DNA from 3 places in the Pantoea phytobeneficialis genome. Region 2 is predicted to be linked to each of the others. Evidence: predicted binding sites of a transcription regulator. Region 2 holds the regulator's gene; each other region holds the start of a gene.
What was found. Region 2 encodes CRP, which controls carbon source genes, mostly activating them, when cyclic AMP is high. Its sites were predicted from a motif close to ATGTGANNNNNNTCACAT; they were not measured.
Positions count from the first base shown of each region.

Region 1: a site for CRP is predicted at 2,076-2,093, ahead of CTZ24_RS01885 (nucleoside-specific channel-forming protein Tsx). Genes of this name have one in related genera too.
Region 3: a site for CRP is predicted at 2,266-2,283, ahead of CTZ24_RS22610 (glycoside-pentoside-hexuronide (GPH):cation symporter). Genes of this name have one in related genera too.

Region 1 is NZ_CP024636.1:426,513-430,751, forward strand. Features, by position in the region: gene CTZ24_RS01875 (LysR family transcriptional regulator) at 1-398, shown strand, start outside; gene yjdN (VOC family metalloprotein YjdN) at 477-902, shown strand; gene CTZ24_RS01885 (nucleoside-specific channel-forming protein Tsx) at 1,012-1,878, opposite strand; gene CTZ24_RS01890 (sensor histidine kinase) at 2,336-3,691, opposite strand; gene CTZ24_RS01895 (response regulator) at 3,688-4,239, opposite strand, start outside.
Region 2 is NZ_CP024636.1:3,986,562-3,990,800, forward strand. Features, by position in the region: gene CTZ24_RS18595 (phosphoribulokinase) at 1-706, shown strand, start outside; gene CTZ24_RS18600 (OsmC family protein) at 754-1,158, opposite strand; gene crp (cAMP-activated global transcriptional regulator CRP) at 1,461-2,093, shown strand; gene CTZ24_RS18610 (YccS/YhfK family putative transporter) at 2,152-4,227, shown strand; gene argD (bifunctional acetylornithine/succinyldiaminopimelate transaminase) at 4,229-4,239, opposite strand, start outside.
Region 3 is NZ_CP024637.1:515,698-519,936, forward strand. Features, by position in the region: gene arnT (lipid IV(A) 4-amino-4-deoxy-L-arabinosyltransferase) at 1-968, opposite strand, end outside; gene CTZ24_RS22605 (FUSC family protein) at 1,110-2,102, opposite strand; gene CTZ24_RS22610 (glycoside-pentoside-hexuronide (GPH):cation symporter) at 2,397-3,776, shown strand; gene CTZ24_RS22615 (glycoside hydrolase family 31 protein) at 3,773-4,239, shown strand, end outside.

The sequences.
Region 1 (4,239 bases), 770 kb from region 2:
GAGATTATCAGGTGGTGGTGCGTAAAGGTCATCCGATGGCTCATGCACGCTCGCTGGCGGAGTTGCAGCATTGTGACTGGACCATGCCGACGCCGCAGGGCAGCTATTATCGGCTGCTGCACGATATGTTTGGCGAGCGCGGCATGGCACCAAAAATCGTCGTCACTTGCGAAACCTTTATGGCCTGTACCAGCCTGGTGGCAAAGACCGATTTCGTCAGCATTATCTCGCGAGATGTGATTGAAGACCCAACCCACGGCGGCCAGCTGGTGGCGCTGGAGCTGGATGATCCGTTACCCAAGGCAAACTTTTATCTGATTCAGCGTAAGGACACGGCGTTGACGCCGATGAGCGCCTATATGGCGCAGCTGTTCCGGCGCTATTGTCAACAAAGGTAAGAGTGCGGCCCGGCTCGCGTCCTGTTTGGCTGGCAGCCACTACACTTGGCATCGGGCGTTCACTCTGGAGAACCGACCATGCAAATTACCCCTTATTTGTTTTATGACGGCCGCTGCGAAGAGGCCATCGCATTCTACCTTGAGGCGACTGACGGCGAGTTGCTGTTTAAAATGACCTTTGGCGATATGCCGGAGACGGAATCCACAGAAGGTTGTCCCTCCGGGATGACCTTTCCACCGGAACATATCATGCACGCGCACCTGCGCATCGGGCAGGGCGAAATTATGTTGAGTGACGGGAATCGTGAGGCGCACTACAACGGCTTTGCAGTGAGTCTCTCCACGCCAGATGAAGTGCAGGGCAAGCGTTGGTTTGATGCGTTGTCTGCCGGCGGGCAGGTGACAAAAAGCTGGGAGCCGACGTTCTGGGCGAATGGTTTTGGCATGTTCACCGATAAGTTCGGTGTGCCGTGGATGGTGAATGCTTATAAACCAAGAATTTAGTCACCGATGTTACCCCGTAGCGGCGCGATTTATCGCGCAATTCGGCGCTGTGCCGGAAAACATTGCGCGATAAATCGTGCCGCTACGGATGAAGGTGGCGTTAGCTAAGTTAGAAGTTATAACCCACAACCAGGTAGTAACCCCAGCCGGTTGATTTCACTTCAAACGGACCATTGCCGAAGTTCAGCTCCTGGCCATCAGCCCACTGTCCACCGTTGTGGAAATAACGCGCCACGGTAGAAACATGCCAGTGGTCGTAGTTCAGCGACAGAATGTGGCTGGATGCAATCGAGTTGCTGGTACGTGATGGACCGGTTTCGTCACGCAGATCGGAACCCCAGTCGAAGTTGGTGAAGCCGATATAGCTCAGCTTACCGCCCCACAGGTCGGTAATCGGCACAAAGTATTTCACCTTGAAGCGATAGCCATCCCAGCTGTTTTCGTTGGCGGCACCGTAGTTCTGCCACTGGTATTTCGCGTACACGTTCAGCGACAGGCCCACATCGGAATGGGTGTCGATATCGGTGCCCAGACCCATATACCAGGTGTTCTGGCGCTGCGACGCGTTGCGGCCCATGTCGTAGATGTAGTTGTTGGCGAAGTACCACTCTTTAAACGGACCAAACGCCAGGCTGGTACCGGTCAGCTTATCGATGGAGAAACGCGGCTCAATTTCCATGAACAGCGGCGAACCGTGGTCGAAAATACCGTTAGCGTTGCTGTTGCCCACACCGAAGAAGTTGGTCAGGTCGGCGTAGCCGTAGAAATCAAACCAGTCCTTTTTGGCAAAGGCTTCGTATTCCAGATACACGTCGTTATTAAACTGTGGTCCGAAACGGGTGTGATAACTGCCCACCACGTTGACGCTCTGATGCCACCAGTCGGAAAGGTATTGCGGGTTGCTGTCTGCTGCTTGGGTCGCGCCGGTCCAGCTGCTGGCCAGTAAGGCCCCTGCTATCAATGCTTTATATTTCATTATCGTTAACCACATGCTCGTGATCGTCGCAAAAATGCGCGATCGGTGTCAGTCGATCCCAGGGGTGGGCGGTGAATTGTTTTAAGCCGGTCTGAGCTGCCGGTTTTTAAAGCTCGCGTAGGGTGCCTGTATCAGTCCGATAGAAAATAGATTTTGATCACGTTTGTCAAAAAGTGTTGCAATTCCATTCACCAAAAATGTGAGTTATGTCACATAAATGTCATGGATCGAACGGAACCCCGCAACCGTTTACGTTGTCGCGACGCGTTGCAAAATGCTTATGGGGGAATCGGATGTAGCGGAGCGATTTATCGCGCGTCTTTTTGCCTGTAGCGGCGCGATTTATCGCGCATCTTTTTGCGTGGAGGGGCACAGCACAAAAAAACAGCGCGATAAATCGCGCCGCTACGGATGAGGAGCAGGAATAAACAGCGCCGTTACGGATGAGAGACAGCTATTAAGGGAGGGTAACTCGCACCTGCAAACCGCAAATCTGACCCTGCGGATTGAGGCAGTTCGACAGTGCCACCTGCATACGGTGTTTTTGCGCCACGCTGCGAACAATCGACAGCCCAAGGCCGCTACCCTGGGCCTGCACATCAGGCGAGCGAGTGAAGCGGTCAAACGCGCGTTCGATAAAGCCTTCCGGCATACCCGGCCCGTTATCAACAATATCCACCACGGTGTGATTGCCGACGCGATGCAGCAGCACATCCACCAGGCTGCCTTCGGGGGTGTGCAGCATGGCATTACCGATCAGGTTGTCAAACAGGCTGCGTAAATCGGAACGACTGGCCTGGATGCGGTAGTGGGCAGTGCCGTTAAAACCGATATCAATCCCGCGCTTATCGGCCACCACCATCAGCTGCTCGATACTCTCCTTCAGCAGGTCTTCCAGCTCAATATTTTCTACCGTGGCGACCACCGACTGATCTTCCTGGCGCGAGATGTTCAGCAGCTGTGTCACCAGATGGCGGGTACGGGTCACGCCCGCTTCCAGTTGATCAAACTGACGGCTGGCCTCGCCCGGTTGAATATGCTGGCGTAGGTTCTCCAGCTGCAACGTCACGGCGGTGACCGGCGTGCGCAGTTCGTGGGCGGCATCTTCGAGGAACTGGCGCTGTGACGACCAGGCAGCACGCAGTTTATCCAGTAGCGAGTTATAGGCGGCAACCAGCGGCAGGATTTCGTCCGGTAAGCCATCCGGGGGGACGCTGTCGGGATGCAACATCTCCTGGGCGGCAATCTGGCGCGAGGCCACGCGTAAGTCGCGCGTAATGGCGCGCACCACCAGCCAGATCACCAGCAGCGAGAGCGGCATCATTAAAATCAACGGAATAATGGCTGACAGTGCGCGCTTCACCATCACGCTTTTCATATAGCCGATGTTGTAGAGCACCTGAATGGCAGCGATTTCACTGCCGGGTTCGCCGGGGCGATTGAAGACACGCCAGTCGCAGTCTTCACAATCTCCGATCTTAACGTCACTCCAGCCTTTTTTATTTTGCAATGGCGCATTCAACTCCGGCCAGGAACTGGCGCGCAGCTGCTGATTGTCATCCCACAATTGCACCACATAGGCGCTTTTGAGTTTATCGGCGTTGAGCATCAGCGGCATCAGGGCAGGAATGCGTTTGCTGCTGGCCCAGGCATCGGCGATTTTTGCCAGCTGATCGTCCTTCATAGTGCCGATCATGTCGCCGTAGCAGCTGTAAAAATAGGAGGTGACACCACCGATCATCGCCAGATGCATCAGCAACAGGGTAGTCAGCAATTTATTACGCAGGGAACGCATAAACGTGAAGGGTTTCATATTGCAGGGACTCGCCACCCCAGGCCGCGCACGTTGCGAATCACTTCGTTATCCAGCTTGCGGCGCATGCCATGAATTAAGACATCAACCGCATTGCTGGTGACTTCTTCGCCCCAGCCGTAGATGCGGTTTTCCAGTTGTTCGCGTGAAAGAATGGCGCCCGGACGCTCCAGCAGCGCATAAAGCAGGGCGTATTCACGCGCGGTAAGTTGCTCACGCTGCCCTTTATACAGCACTTCACGCGTCATCATATCGAGCTGCACGTCGCCGCTGCCTAACAGGGAATCCGCCGCACCGTGACGACGTCGGGTAATCGCTCGCATTCGCGCCAGGACCTCTTGTAAATCAAAGGGTTTTAGCAGGTAATCATCGGCACCGCTGTCGAGTCCCTGAACACGCTGGGCCACGGTATCACGCGCGGTCAGCACCAGCACCGGCGTCATATCGCCACGGGTACGGGCGCGGCGTAGGACATGGATGCCATCTTCCCGCGGTAAGCCCAGGTCGAGTAACACGCAGCTGTAGCCGCCTTCAGTCCAGGCATTGGT
Region 2 (4,239 bases):
GATCCGCAAAGCGCGCGACCTTGGCCGTCATATCAGCTATTTCGGCCCGGAGGCCAACGATTTTGGCCTGCTGGAGCAAACCTTTAAGCAATACGGTAAAACCGGTCTTGGTCAGTCGCGCAAATATCTGCATACCTATGACGAGGCCGTGCCGTGGAATCAGGTGCCGGGTACCTTCACCCCGTGGCAGCCGCTGCCGGAAAACACCGATGTGTTGTTTTATGAAGGCTTGCACGGCGGGGTGGTGACGCAGCAGCACAACGTGGCTGAACACGTCGACTTATTGGTAGGTGTGGTACCGATCGTCAACCTTGAGTGGATTCAAAAGCTGATTCGCGACACCAGCGAGCGCGGCCATTCACGCGAAGCGGTGATGGATTCGGTGGTGCGTTCGATGGAAGATTACATCAACTTCATCACCCCGCAGTTCTCACGCACCCATATCAACTTCCAGCGCGTACCCACCGTCGATACGTCTAACCCGTTTGCTGCGCGTGAAATTCCATCACTTGATGAAAGCTTTGTGGTGATCCATTTCCGTGGTCTGGAAGGTATTGCCTTCCCCTATCTGCTGGCGATGATTCAGGATTCCTTTATCTCGCATATGAACACCCTGGTGGTGCCCGGCGGCAAAATGGGTCTGGCGATGGAGCTGATTATGACGCCGCTGGTGCAGCGACTGATTGAAGGCAAACGCATCGAATAATCAAACATAACCGTAACGGCGCGATTTATCGCGCCGTTACGACCGGGCTAGAGTTCAATAACCTCGTAGCTGTGGGTGATTTCTACCCCTTTGCCCAGCATAATCGCTACCGAGCAATATTTTTCAGCCGACAGATCAACCGCCCGCGCCACTGCTTTATCGCCCAGCGCTTTGCCGGTAACAATAAAATGCAGGTTGATATGTGTGAAAATGCGTGGCGCTTCTTCACGACGTTCCGAGGTCAGTTTGACCTCACAATCCTTCACATCATTGCGCCCTTTTTGCAGGATCGACACGACGTCAATCGCGCTGCAACCGCCTGCCGCCATCAGCACCATCTCCATCGGGCTCGGTGCTTTGTCGCCCGAATTGCCATCCATTAATATCTGGTGACCTGATGAGGATTCTCCGAGAAAGGTAAGCCCTTCCACCCATTTAACCCGTGCCTGCATTATTCTTTCTCCTGAATAGGCTGATTTGCCGCCAGAGTACGCTTTCACCTGAGAAACAGCAATCCAGACTAATCGCCCTTTTGCTGAAGCGAGACAACAGAAGACAGCTAGCAAAAGCTGTGCTACAAACAGAGCTGAAAATATTTTCGTCGCAATAGACGAAGGCGGGAAGAATCAGAAGCCTGGCTTAAGAGTCCACCCGAATAATTTTCCTTAACAGGAAGCGCTCTACGATTTCACCGCCTGACAGGGAAAACTGCCCCCTGTGTTTTGGGCACGATTACAACAGAGGATAATAGCGAATGGTTCTCGGCAAACCGCAAACAGACCCTACACTCGAATGGTTCCTGTCCCATTGCCATATTCACAAATATCCATCCAAAAGCACCCTGATTCATCAGGGTGAGAAAGCGGAAACGCTCTACTACATCGTGAAAGGTGCCGTTGCGGTGCTGATCAAGGATGAAGAAGGCAAAGAGATGATTCTCTCCTACCTCAATCAGGGGGATTTCATCGGCGAGCTTGGCCTGTTTGAAGAAGGTCAGGAACGTAGTGCCTGGGTACGAGCCAAAACTGCCTGCGAAGTGGCTGAAATTTCCTACAAAAAATTCCGTCAGCTGATTCAGGTAAACCCGGATATTTTAATGCGTCTTTCGGCGCAGATGGCGCGTCGCCTACAGGTGACATCAGAAAAAGTGGGCAACCTTGCCTTCCTTGATGTGACCGGTCGCATTGCGCAGACGCTGCTCAATCTGGCCAAACAGCCCGATGCCATGACCCACCCGGACGGGATGCAGATCAAAATCACCCGTCAGGAAATTGGTCAGATCGTCGGATGCTCACGCGAGACAGTTGGCCGTATTCTGAAAATGCTGGAAGATCAAAACCTGATCTCCGCACATGGTAAAACCATCGTCGTTTACGGCACCCGCTAATTTCTTCTCACCCACGGCGTGATGGCAGCATCACGCCGTTTTTGTCTGCGATGAGCTGATGTGGCGTCGAATCATCTATCATCCCGAAGTGAACTATGCCCTGCGGCAAACGCTGGTGCTGTGCCTGCCCGTGGCCCTCGGCTGGCTGTTTGGCGACCTGCAAAAAGGCTTGCTGTTCTCCTTAGTGCCCGCCTGTTGCAACATCGCCGGTCTTGATACGCCCCATAAACGCTTTTTTAAACGCCTGATTATTGGCGGTTCCCTGTTTGCGACCGGCAGCTTTCTGATCCAGTGGCTGACGGATTATCACGTCCCCCTGCCGCTGATTCTGCTGGTGCTGCCACTATTAGTGGGCGTGACGGGTGAGATCAGCCCGTTGCATGGCCGCTTGTTACCCGCCACGCTGATTGCCTCCATCTTTACCCTGAGCCTGGTGGGACGTATGCCGATCTGGGTGCCTCCGCTGCTCTATATCGGCGGGACCTTGTGGTATGGGTTGTTCAACTGGTTCTGGTTTTGGCTGTGGAAAGAGCAGCCGATGCGCGAGTCGCTGAGCCTGCTGTACCGTGAGCTGGCGGATTATTGCGATGCCAAATATACCCTGTTGACGCAGCTGACCGACCCGGAGAAAGCGCTGCCGCCGTTGCTGGCACGCCAGCAAAAAGCGGTAGATCTGATCACCACCTGCTACCAGCAAATGCATATGCTGTCGGCCAGCCGCGATAACAGCCATAAACGCCTGACGCGTGCCTTTCAGGTGGCACTCGATTTGCAGGAACATATCTCCGTCAGCCTGCATCAGCCGGAAGAAGTGCAAAAGCTGGTGGAGCAGAGCCATGCTGAAGCGGTGATTCGCTGGAATGCCAAGACCATCTCCGCCCGTCTGCGCTTGCTGGCCGATGCCATTTTGTATCACCAGCTGCCGGAACGGTTTCAAATGGATAAGCAGCTGGGTGCGCTGGAAAAAATTGCCCGCCAGCACCCGGACAATCCGGTGGGGAATTTCTGCCTGTATCACTTCAGCCGCATTGCGCGCGTGCTGCGCACCCAGAAACCGCTGTATACCCGTGATCTGATGGCCGATCGCCAACGGCGTCTGCCGTTTTTTCCGGCGCTGCGCAGCTATCTGTCGCTGAAATCCCCCGCCTTACGCACCGCTGCACGTTTTGCCGTGATGCTGATGTTTGGTAGCGCGCTGGCGCTGTTCTTCAACATCCCCAAACCTTACTGGATTCTGATGACCACCATGTTCGTCAGCCAGAATGGCTACAGCGCCACTCGGGTAAGAATTCAACACCGAGCGCTCGGCACCTTTGCCGGGCTGTTGATTGCTGCCGCCTCGTTACGCTTTGACGTACCGGAATCCATCACCCTGTTGTTTATGCTGGCGATCACCCTCGCCAGCTATCTGGTGACACGTAAATATTACGGCTGGTCAATGATTGGCTTTACGGTGACGGCGGTGTATTCGCTCCAGTTGCTGTCACTGAATGGCGCGCAGTTCCTGCTGCCACGCATGATGGATACGCTAATGGGATGTCTGATTGCCTTTGGCGGCATGATTTGGCTGTGGCCGCAGTGGCAGAGCGGCTTACTGCGTAAGAATGCGCACGATGCGCTGGAAGCCGACCAGGAAGCGATGCAATTATTGCTCGGACCGGAGCAGTCACCGGAGAAACTGGCGTATCAGCGCATCAAGGTCAACCAGGCGCATAACGCCATGTTTAACTCGCTGAATCAGGCGATGACCGAGCCGGGCTTCAATTCGCAGTACCTGAAAGATATGCGGCTCTGGGTGACGCACAGTCAGTTTATTGTCGAACACATCAACGCCATGACTATCCTGGCACGCGAACATACCATGCTGACGCCTAAGTTGGCGGAAAGGTATCTGCAATCCTGTGAGATCGCGCTGCAACGCTGTCAGCAGCGGCTGGAGCATGATGGCCCCGGTAACGACAGCAATATTCTGGAAGCACCGGAAAACATCAATGAGGGGGCGGTAACGATTGTCGAGCAGCATGTGAAGCGCATTCTGCAACACCTGAACGTGATGCACACCATCTCTTCTCTGGCATGGAGCCAGCGACCACATCATGGCCGCTGGCTGACCGGACTACGGGTGAAAAACTGAGTTACGCCGCCA
Region 3 (4,239 bases), on a different contig from region 2:
GGCGCAAAACAAGGCAGGATATAGGTGAGCAACTTGCCTTTCGCAATACTGAAAAACAGCAACGGCAACAGGATCCAGCACAACAAATAGAGGCCACCTGGCAGCGTTTTTCTTTGCTTCCAACCACTGCGCAGTGCACCGGGCAGCAGGGCCAGCCACGGCAGCGACCCGGCGATAACAACAGGCAGGTAGAACCAAAACGGTGCCTGATGTTGCGCGTTGGATTGTGCAAAGCGCTGGATATGCTCCACCCAGAAGAAGTAGTGCCAGTAATCAGGTTGCTGATGATGAATAGCCAACGCCCAGGGTGCACAGAGCAGCGCGGCACTGACAATCGCCACCGGGCCGAATATCAGCAATTCGCGCCAACGATGATGCCAGACAGCCCAGGGAACGATAGCCAGTACCGGCACCGCCAGCGCCAGAAAGCCTTTGGCCATAAAGCCCATGCCACAGGCCAGGCCCAACAGCACGTAACCCAGCAGCCGCTGTCTGTGATTCACCGCCCCGGCAGCAAACCAGTAGCTGCACATCGCGGCCACTAACCATAACGACAGCATTGGATCGAGCACCGCATAGGTGCCAATACCGTATACCAACAATAAGGTGAGGAAGATAAGGCCCGCGGTCAGCGCCACCGCACGCTGAGCATAAATGCGCCCTGCCAGCCAGTAAACCAACAAGGCGCTGAGTAACGTGGCAACCACCGAACCAATGCGCACACCAAAACGGCTATGACCAAACAACCACTGCCCAATGTTATTAAACCAATATCCGGCAATGGGCTTTTCGAAATAGCGAATGTCGAAAAAGTAAGGGGTAATCCAGTTGCCACGTTGCAGCATTTCCCGACTGATCTCGGCATAGCGCGTTTCATCAGGTTGCCAGAGGTGGCGAAATTCGAGCGGAATAACGTAATAAAGGAGCAGCAAAATAAAAAGCAAACACGATTTGGTGGTAACGGTCATGCACATTTCCCTGTGAGTCATTCACATCGCACTGGTCTTCCCGGCCAGTGCCTGTATCCATATCGGGAATAAGACCCTGGTTTTGTCGTTCGGTTTCACTGACAGAATATAAAAATGCCAGCACAAACAATGAAGCCTGGATTATGAGGAAGTATCGACGGTTGGCGCCATGCTTAATCTGAAAACCACAATCGCCACCACCACACCAATCAGGGTGTCGAGCGCTCTGGCAGCGAACAGAGAACTCACTTCGCTAAAATCCCGGCCCCCGGCCGCAATCGTCAATGCATTGGCGGTGATAAACACCGTGGCGGCGGCGTATTGCAGCACCACCCCTATCTCGATAGCGAACTGCAACACGCCAACCGTCAACGCGATCCATAACCCTTGAGGATTGAGCGTCAGAATGCTCCACGCCAGCACCAGTCCAACCAGCGTACCCAAAAGCCGGTTAAAGGCACGCCGGGAGGTTCCCGGTAAACCATCCGGCTGGTTAAGCACCACCACCACCGCCGCCATTCCCCAGTACGCATGTTCCAGCCCGAGGATGATGCCGATCGACCCGGCCACCAGCGTGCCAAAGGCGACCCGTGCCGCGGTACGTCTGGCGTTTTCTTTGATTACCTTATCCGCAGCCGGGCTGTTGTCGGCTTCGGCCCGTTCTAACAGGCAACCCAGCATATGCGCCAGCCACGAGATTGCACCACCACACAGCACCCACAAGCCACTCAACCCGGGATCGACGCTACTGTCTGGCATGCCAGTGCCGCTGGCACAGGCCAGAGCAAACATATAGGCACCCGGCGGGCCAATCTGTTGTCGGTTGCAGATCAAGGTCGCAAGAGAGGCAATACCGGTCACGGTCACCACACCGAGCCACGGATAAGGCGCGACGAGAATCCCCAGGGTGACGATAACCGCCAACGCCACCGCAATGATCGCCAGCAGACGCGCGCGTCTGCCCCAGGGGAGGCCATCGCCGTACAACGCCGTAAATCCCCCGATGGTCGCCAGCAGGCCCGCCTGAAGATGTCCGGCGTAATAACCCAGCACCACTGGCAAACCGCAGCATAGCCCCGCGCGCAATGCGAAAGGCAGACGGTGCCGCAGAGCGGCTGAAAGTGGCTTGCTCATCGTTTTCTCCGCGATAGCGTGTTAGCACTCCATTTGTAGCGGCGCGCTTTATCGCGCCACAACGGTCTGAGCTAAACGATAATACCGGACGATCAATTCTAACCCGTTGATTAATGGTAGCCCGTTGCACTTTGCCTGCCATGTTAATTTTTTGTTGTTATTCTTGTTACCCGTATCACATAAAGTAAAAAACATAAAACCTGAAACAGATCCCGCAATTGTCTCATCCCGGCCCGCTTCCTATAACTAACCGTCGATTGACCCTTAGCGATATAAAGACAGGCGGGACTCTTTATGCAAACAAGCTTAACGATAAAAGAAAAAATCAGTTACGGACTGGGCGATATGGCCAGCCATATCGCGATTGATAACGTCATTATTTTTCTCACGTTTTATTACACCGATGTGGTGGGGCTACCGGCGGTGTTTGTTGGCACGCTGTTTTTACTGGCGCGTGTCGCCGATGCGGTGATCGATCCCGCTATGGGCATGGTGGCGGATCGCACCCGTTCACGTTGGGGACGATTTCGTCCGTGGCTGCTGATGCTGGCGGTGCCGTTTGGTGTGAGCTGCATGTTGATTTACGCCGTGCCGGAAAGCCTGTCGCTGACGGGAAAAATGATTTACGCCGCGGCGACCTACAGCCTGATGATGTTGATGTATACCGCCATCAATATTCCTTATTGCTCGATGGGGGCGATTATCACCACCGACGACACCCAACGTATCTCATTACAATCGTGGCGCTTTTTCCTCGCCACTCTCGGCGGCGCGATGTCCACCTTTTTGATGATCCCGTTAGCCACCTGGCTCGGCGGTGGTAACAAACTGGAGGGCTATTTCGCCGCCATGTCGATTATGGCAACGCTGGCAACCCTGATGTTTTTTATCTGCTTTCTGAATACCCGTGAGCGCGTCAACGCGCCCGCCAGCCACGGCCACTTTCTTGCTGACCTGCGTGATTTGTTACGTAACGATCAGTGGCGCATTGTGGCGCTGCTGGTGTTCTGCAACATCTCATTCGGCGTCGTGCGTCTCGGTGCCATGATGTACTACGTCACCTATTTTCTCGGTAACGCCAGCCTGTTTATGTGGCTACTGGCGGCACACATTGTCGGCAAAAGCGTTGGTAGCGTGCTGGCAAAACTGTTGACGCGCAACGTAAGCAAAATCACCGCCTTTACCCTCAGCGCCATCGTCACCGGCGTGTTAAGCATCAGCATCGTGTTTCTGCCCGGCAACCTTGTGCTGCTGGTGGGCATGACCTTTATCGTCTCCAGTTTCTATCAGGTCACTACCACGCTGATGTGGGTAATGATGTCGGATGTGGTTGATTACGGTGAATATCGTCAGGGCAAGCGCCTCGACGGCACCGTGTTCTCGACGCTGCTGGCGGTGTTGAAAATGGGGATGGCAATCAGCGGGGCGATCGTCGGCTGGACTCTCGGCCTGAGCGGTTATGTTGCCCAGGCCGCACATCAGCAACCCAGCGCAATGATGGCCATCGTCGCGCTATTTTCAGTCATCCCTGGCGTGCTGGCACTGTTCAGCGCGCTGGCGATGCGCGGTTACAAACTTAACGACGCCACCATGCGAACCATCAATCAAAACAAACTGGCAGCACAGCCCGCCACAACCGGCCCCACCGTGCTGCAACCACAGGAGTTGTCATGAGCGAATTACGCGCCGAATCCCAGCGTATTATCTGGACCTTTGACCGTCAGACCCTGGTTATCGAACCCTGGGGGGCAAATAGCCTGCGGGTACGAGCGACCTGCCAGGCGGCACTGACTGACAACGACTGGGCCTTGTTAGCGCCAACGCCTTGCGAGCCAGACATCCAGCGCGAGCCTGAATCGCTACGTATTCGTAACGGCAATATCACCGCCGTGGTCAATATTCGTGGTCAGTTGGCCTTTTACAACCAGCACGGTGAACTGTTGCTGGAAGAGTTCTGGCGTCAACGCAGCACCGTCGGCATAGGTGCGACCGAAAAGAGCCAGGACAAGTACATCAGCGCATTGAAACTGGACGCCCGCACCTTCCGCCCGATTCCCGGCGGGAAGTATCAGCTCAGCGTGCGCTTTGAAGCGCGGCCAGAAGAGAAAATCTACGGCATGGGCCAGTACCAGCAGGA